One region of the Nonomuraea roseola genome, then DNA from elsewhere that is predicted to be linked to it. Evidence: predicted binding sites of a transcription regulator. Region 1 holds the regulator's gene; each other region holds the start of a gene.
What was found. The regulator HrcA, encoded in region 1, represses chaperone genes, less so after heat shock. The targets are predictions, from matches to a motif close to TTGGCACTCTCNNNNNGAGAGTGCCAA.
Positions count from the first base shown of each region.

Region 1 (2,263 bases):
GCAGTGCAGGTCGTCTCCTCGCCGTTCGAATATGTCGTGCGGCTTCTCGACGATCTCGAGGAACAGGTCTCCGGGCGGGCCGCCGCCAGGGCCGACCTCACCCTCGCCGGCCAGCTGGATGTGGGTGCCGTCCTCGACGCCCGCGGGGATGCGGACCTTGATCGTACGGCGGGTGCGGACCCTGCCGTCGCCCGAGCACTCCTGGCAGGGGTGCCTGATGATCGAGCCGAACCCGCCACACTGGGGGCACGGCCTCGAGGTCATGACCTGGCCCAGGAAGGACCTGGTGACCTGGGAGATCTCACCGCGGCCCTGACACATGTCGCAGGTGTCGGGGTGGGTGCCTGGCGCCGCGCCCGAGCCCGAGCAGACCTCGCACAGCACCGCGGTGTCGACGTTCAGCTCGCGCGTGGTGCCGAACGCCGACTCACGCAGGTCGAGCTCGACCCTGATCGTGGCGTTGCGGCCCCGCCTGGCCCTGCTGCGCGGCCCCCGGGCGCCGCCCGCCGAGCCGAAGAAGGCGTCCATGATGTCGCTGAAGGGGAAGCCCGCGCCGAAGCCGCCCGCACCCGCTCCCGCACCGGCGCCGCCGAAGGGGTCGGCTCCGAGGTCGTACATCTGGCGCTTGTTGGGATCGGACAGGACCTCGTAGGCCTGCGTGATCTCCTTGAAGCGCTCCTGGGTCTCAGGATCGGGGTTCACGTCGGGGTGCAGCTCGCGGGCCAGCCGACGATAGGCCTTCTTGATCTCGTCCTGACTGGCGTCACGGCGCACCCCGAGGGTGCCGTAGTAGTCGTTTGCCACTTATCGACCTCTTATGAAGCAGCCAGGATCTGGCTGACGTAGCGTGCCACGGCGCGCACAGCGCCCATCGTCACGGGGTAGTCCATCCGGGTGGGGCCGAGCACGCCGAGGCGGGCTCCCGAACCGTAACCGGTCGCGACGAGGGACGTGCCACGCAGTCCTGTGTAGGGGTTTTCCGAGCCGATCCTGACGGTGAGGGTGGTCGGCATGTCGGAGGTCTCGCCGAGCAGGCGCATCAGCACCACCTGTTCTTCGAGCGCCTCGAGAACGTCTCGCAGGCCCGTGGTGAAATCGGCGCCCGCCAGGTTGGCGGCCCCCGCGAAGACGATCTTCTCATCATGGCGCTCGACGAGGGTCTCCAGCAGCACCGACAGAATCGTCGCCGCGGCGGGCCGGTCTTCGACGGGCAACCGTTGGGGCAGGTCGGAGACCTGATCGGGGACCTGGCTGAGCCCGCAGCCGTCGAGGCAGGCGTTGAGCATCGCGCGCAGATGCGCGATCCTCGACTCCTCGATGCGCTCGGGCAGCTCGATGACGCGCTGCTCGACCCGGCCGGTGTTCGTGATCAGCACGAACATCACCCGCCTGTCGGTCAGCGGCACGAGCTCGAGATGGCGCACGGTCGACTGCGACAGCGCCGGGTACTGCACCACCGCTACCTGCCTGGTCAGCTGGGCGAGCAGCCTGACCGTGCGGGTCACCACGTCGTCGAGGTCGACCGCGCCTGCGAGGAAGGTCTCGATGGCCCTGCGCTCGGCTCCTGACAGGGGCTTGATCTGTGAGAGCTTGTCGACGAAGAGCCGGTAGCCCTTGTCGGTCGGCACCCTGCCCGCACTCGTGTGAGGCTGGGTGATGTAGCCCTGTTCCTCCAGCGCGGCCATGTCGTTCCTGACCGTGGCCGGGGAGACGTTGAGGTTGTGGCGATCGGCCAGCGCCTTGGAGCCCACCGGTTCGTTGGTGGAGACGTAGTCCTCGACAATGGCGCGGAGCACCGCCAGCTTCCGATCATCGAGCATGTGCTCACCTCCCTGCCTCTTGAGGAAACGACAGGTCTAGCACTCTGTGTTCCCGAGTGCCAAGTGTACGGCCCTCGCCCACAGGGTGCGATAACGCGCGGAATCAAGCCGGTTGCAAGCCGCACGCCGACAATACTGCCCATGACCGACGATCCCTCCCGTGCGCGCGGCACCCGCGAGCGAGGAGTGATTTGCTACGGTCCCCCCATGTACGAGCGTGACGTGCTTGCGGGGAACTGGCGGCGCCCTGGCAAGGGGACGATCCCTTCCGTGCCCGCCGAGCGCGATCTGGTCGTGGAGGACGCCGACAGCGGCTTCTGCGGCGCGGTGGTGGCCTGCGACAAGGAGGCGGTCACCTTGGAGGACCGCTTCGGCAGGCGCAGGCTGTTCCCCCTGGCCCCCGCCGCCTTCCTGCTGGAGGGCAAGCCCGTGACGCTGGTACG
Region 1 is NZ_BAAAXC010000015.1:5,036,728-5,038,990, reverse strand. It holds gene dnaJ (molecular chaperone DnaJ) at 1-804, opposite strand, end outside; gene hrcA (heat-inducible transcriptional repressor HrcA) at 816-1,820, opposite strand; gene ABFX55_RS47250 (DUF3097 domain-containing protein) at 2,028-2,263, shown strand, end outside.

Region 2 (2,263 bases), 3.3 Mb from region 1:
CCTGGTCGAGCTTGAGGCCGATCTCCTCGCTGACGACCTGGCCGTTGGTCAGGATCGCGATGTCCTGCAGCATGGCCTTGCGGCGGTCACCGAAGCCGGGCGCCTTGACGGCGACGGAGGTGAAGGTGCCGCGGATCTTGTTGGTCACCAGGACGGCCAGGGCCTCGCCCTCGACGTCCTCGGCGATGACCAGCAGCTGCTTCTTGGTCTGGGCGACCTTCTCGAGCAGCGGCAGGAAGTCGGCGATGGAGGCGATCTTGCCCTGGTGGATCAGGATGTAGGGGTCCTCGAGGACCGACTCCATCCTCTCGGGGTCGGTGACCATGTAGGCCGACAGGTAACCCTTGTCGAACTGCAGGCCCTCGGTGAACTCGAGCTCCATGCCCATGGCGTTGGACTCTTCGACGGTGATGACACCGTCCTTGCCCACCTTGTCGAACGCCTCGGCGATCAGCTCGCCGATCTTGGCGTCCTGAGCGGAGATCGTCGCGACATTTGCGATCTCCTTCTTGTCCTCGACCGGCCTCGCGGTGGCCAGCAGCTTCTCGCTGACGGCCTTGGCGGCCAGGTCGATGCCGCGCTTGAGCGACAGCGGGGAGGCGCCGGCCGCCACGTTGCGCAGGCCCTCGCGGACCATGGCCTGGGCCAGGACGGTCGCGGTGGTGGTGCCGTCACCCGCGATGTCGTTGGTCTTGGTCGCCACTTCCTTGGCGAGCTGGGCGCCGAGGTTCTCGTAAGGCGCCTCGAGCTCGATCTCACGGGCGATGGTGACACCGTCGTTGGTGATCGTCGGCGCACCGAACTTCTTGTCGATGACCACGTTGCGGCCGCGCGGGCCCAGGGTCACCTTGACTGCGTCCGCGAGGGCGTTGACGCCACGCTCGAGAGCGCGCCGTGCGTCCTCTTCGAACTCCAGGATCTTCGGCATGGGAAAAGTCCTCTCAGCGTAGAAAGCCCCGGGCACTTGCGGGCCCGGGGCTTTCTCACGGCTTACTTCTCGATGATGGCGAGAACGTCACGGGCGGAGAGCACGAGGTACTCCTCGCCGCCGTACTTGACCTCGGTGCCGCCGTACTTGCTGTAGAGGACGATGTCGCCCTCGCTGACGTCGAGCGGAATCCGCTTGTCGCCGTCCTCGTCCCAGTTGCCGGGGCCCACCGCAAGAACCTTGCCCTCCTGCGGCTTCTCCTTGGCGGTGTCCGGGATGACCAGGCCGGAAGCGGTGGTCTGCTCGGCCTCAAGCGGCTGGACCACAATGCGGTCGCCGAGCGGCTTAACGGGAACCTTAGTGGCGGTCGTCACGATCGGACCTCCCCTTCAGATTTGAATGATCTAGAAGAGGCGACCAGCTGGGCCTGCCGTCGCGGGTGTCAGACCTGCCTCGTCGCACGTTGGCACTCTCGGTATGAGAGTGCCAACACGAAACATATGCAAGCAGGCTCTGCCCGTCAACACGAACCGCCCCGCTCCGCTTAGAGCGTGACGCCACTGCCTCCCGAATCACCCATCGGGCGACATCTCGCACGTTGCCCCTCGGCCTCGGCTTCGGGTGCCTGCACTAACGTCGTACGGCGTGGACCACGACGCCTTCCTCTCCCTTCTGACGCCTCGCGGGCAGCGAGCACTCGCCGAAGCCGTCGAGCTGATGGGCGCCGATCCCGTCGTGGCCGCCACCAGGATGCGCAGGACCCACGACGCCGACCTCACCTCCGCCGCCCTCATCCAGGCCACGCTCCGCCAGCGGGCCGTGGCGAAGTTCGGCGACGACGCGGCGTCGATGTACTTCACCCCTCACGGCGTCGAGCAGGCCACCCGCCGCGAGGTCGCCGAGCACCGCGCCGCCCGCTTCCGTCCCGGGCAGCGCGTCGTCGACGTGTGCTGCGGCATCGGCGGCGACCTGATCGCGCTGGCCAGAGCCGGCTGCGAGGTCGACGCCGTCGACACCGACCCGCTGACCGTGGCCGTCGCGCGCGCCAACATCGACGCGCTCGGGCTGTCGGAGCTGGCCACGGTCCGTACGGCCGACGCCGCGACCGTGGACCCCTCCGGATACGACGTGCTGTTCGCCGACCCCGCCCGCCGTACGGCCAGGGGCAGGACCTTCGACCCCCACGCCTACTCGCCGCCGTGGCCCGTGGTCCTCGACCTGCTCGGCAGGGCGCCCGCCGCCTGCCTGAAGGTGGCGCCCGGCATCCCTTACGAGTTCGTCCCCGAGGGGGCGGAGGCGGAGTGGGTCTCGCACAGGGGCGAGGTCAAGGAGGCC
Region 2 is NZ_BAAAXC010000015.1:1,755,011-1,757,273, forward strand. It holds gene groL (chaperonin GroEL) at 1-928, opposite strand, end outside; gene groES (co-chaperone GroES) at 991-1,302, opposite strand; gene ABFX55_RS31190 (class I SAM-dependent methyltransferase) at 1,574-2,263, shown strand, end outside.
Region 2: groES (co-chaperone GroES) is a predicted target of HrcA. The motif match lies at 1,392-1,418, and genes of this name have one in related genera.

Region 3 (2,263 bases), 1.6 Mb from region 1:
GGCGGACTCGAGCTTGAGACCGACCTCCTCGGCGATGACCTGACCACCGGTCAGGGTCGCGATGTCACCCAGCATGGCCTTGCGACGGTCACCGAAGCCCGGAGCCTTGACGGCCACGGAGCGGAACAGGCCGCGGATCTTGTTGACGACCAGGGTGGCCAGAGCCTCGCCCTCGACGTCCTCAGCGATGATCAGCAGCGGCTTGCCGGCCTGCACGACCTTGTCGAGCAGGGGCAGCAGGTCCTTGTTCGCCGAGACCTTGGAGTTGACGATGAGGATGTAGGGGTCCTCAAGGACAGCTTCCATACGCTCGGGGTCGGTCACGAAGTAACCGGAGTTGTAACCCTTGTCGAAGCGCATGCCCTCGGTGAGCTCGAGCTCGAGGCCGAAAGCGTTGCTCTCCTCGACGGTGATGACGCCTTCCTTGCCAACCTTGTCCATCGCCTCGGCGATGAGGTTGCCGATCTCGACGTCACCGGCGGAGATGGAGGCCGTCGAAGCGATCTGCTCCTTGGTCTCCACGTCCTTGGCCAGCTTGGAGAGCTCCTCGCTGACGCGCTCGACGGCCGCCTCGATGCCCTTCTTCAGGGACATCGGGTTGGCGCCGGCGGCGACGTTGCGAAGGCCCTCACGGACCAGCGCCTGGGCGAGCACGGTGGCGGTGGTGGTGCCGTCACCCGCGACGTCGTCCGTCTTCTTGGCGACTTCCTTGACCAGCTCAGCGCCGATCTTCTCCCACGGGTCCTCGAGCTCGATCTCCTTGGCGATGGATACACCATCGTTGGTGATCGTGGGAGCGCCCCACTTCTTCTCCAGCACGACGTTACGGCCCTTGGGGCCGAGGGTCACCTTGACGGCGTCGGCGAGCTGGTTCATACCGCGCTCGAGACCGCGCCGGGCGTCCTCGTCAAACGCGATCATCTTGGCTGCCATAAGGCTAGACCTCCCAGATGCAGGGTGGCTTTCAGCGGACCGAGCCGACGCCCGCGACGGCATGGGTCCGACTCCATTCGGCGGACCCCATCGTCTCGATCCCAGTTGCTGGCACTCTCACAACGAGAGTGCCAACGAACTGTTTAGCACTCTACCCTGTCGAGTGCAAGCCAGCGACACACATGCCCAGGTCATGACCCAGACTACGGCCACAGGCCCGATCGGCTGACGCGGATCGGGCCTGCTGAGTCGACGAACAGGACGTGGCAGATCCGCACGGACTGCGTTGCCGTGTGAGCTGCCCGCGCATACCGGCGACGTGGGGCGTCAGACCGCCCTGACGGCCTCCGCCTGGGGACCCTTCTGGCCCTGGGTGATCTCGAACTCGACGCGCTGGCCCTGTTCGAGCGACCGGTAGCCATCCATCATGATCGCTGAGTAATGGACGAACACATCTTTACCACCGTCTACCGCGATGAAGCCGTAGCCCTTGTCCGCGTTGAACCACTTGACGGTGCCCTGCGCCACTTCCGACTCCTCTTACTGGGCTCCGGACCTCGCCCATTCCACTCGCGAGATCCGCGACCGGCATGACTTATGGGGAAATCAGCCGGACGATCGCCCTCGACCATACCTGTGCAAACCCGTAGGACAACAGAGTCAATCGAGCGGGCATTCTTCCCGTCACGAAAAAGGTAGTCAAACATTCCACTTTTGCGACGGCCTGAACACCAAAAACGCCCGCGAGGGGGATAACCCCCCACGGGCGTCGTCGGCAAGGAAGGCGTCAGCCGCCGGCCACGGCGGGGATGATGGAGATCTGCGCTCCCGCCGGAGTGGCGCTGTCGAGTCCGCCTACAAAACGGACGTCCTCTTCTCCCACATAAACGTTGACAAAACGGCGAATCTTGCCCGATTCATCCAAAATTCGCGCACCGATACCGGGATAGTCGGCATCGAGCTTCTGCAGCACCTCACGAAGAGTGTCGCCCTCGCCACTCACCTCCGCGTTGCCGCCGGTGTACGTGCGCAGAATGGTGGGAATCCGCACCGAAACGCTCATGACTTGTACCTTTCCTTTCAGACAGCCGCGCGGAACGCGTCGAGAGACGGCCGGATCACAGCCGTGGGAGCGGCGTCGTCCGCGATGGCGTCGAGCGTCTTGAGCCCGTCGCCGGTGTTGAGGACCACGGTCGTGAGCGACGGGTCGAGCCGCCCGGTCTCGACGAGCTTCTTCAGCACGCCGACCGTCACCCCGCCCGCGGTCTCCGCGAAGATGCCCTCGGTCGAGGCGAGCAGCTTGATCGCCGACACCACCTCGGTGTCGGTG
Region 3 is NZ_BAAAXC010000015.1:3,443,882-3,446,144, reverse strand. It holds gene groL (chaperonin GroEL) at 1-933, opposite strand, end outside; gene ABFX55_RS39760 (cold-shock protein) at 1,261-1,461, opposite strand; gene ABFX55_RS39755 (MoaD/ThiS family protein) at 1,721-1,996, opposite strand; gene thrC (threonine synthase) at 2,014-2,263, opposite strand, start outside.
Region 3: groL (chaperonin GroEL) is a predicted target of HrcA. The motif match lies at 1,042-1,068, and genes of this name have one in related genera.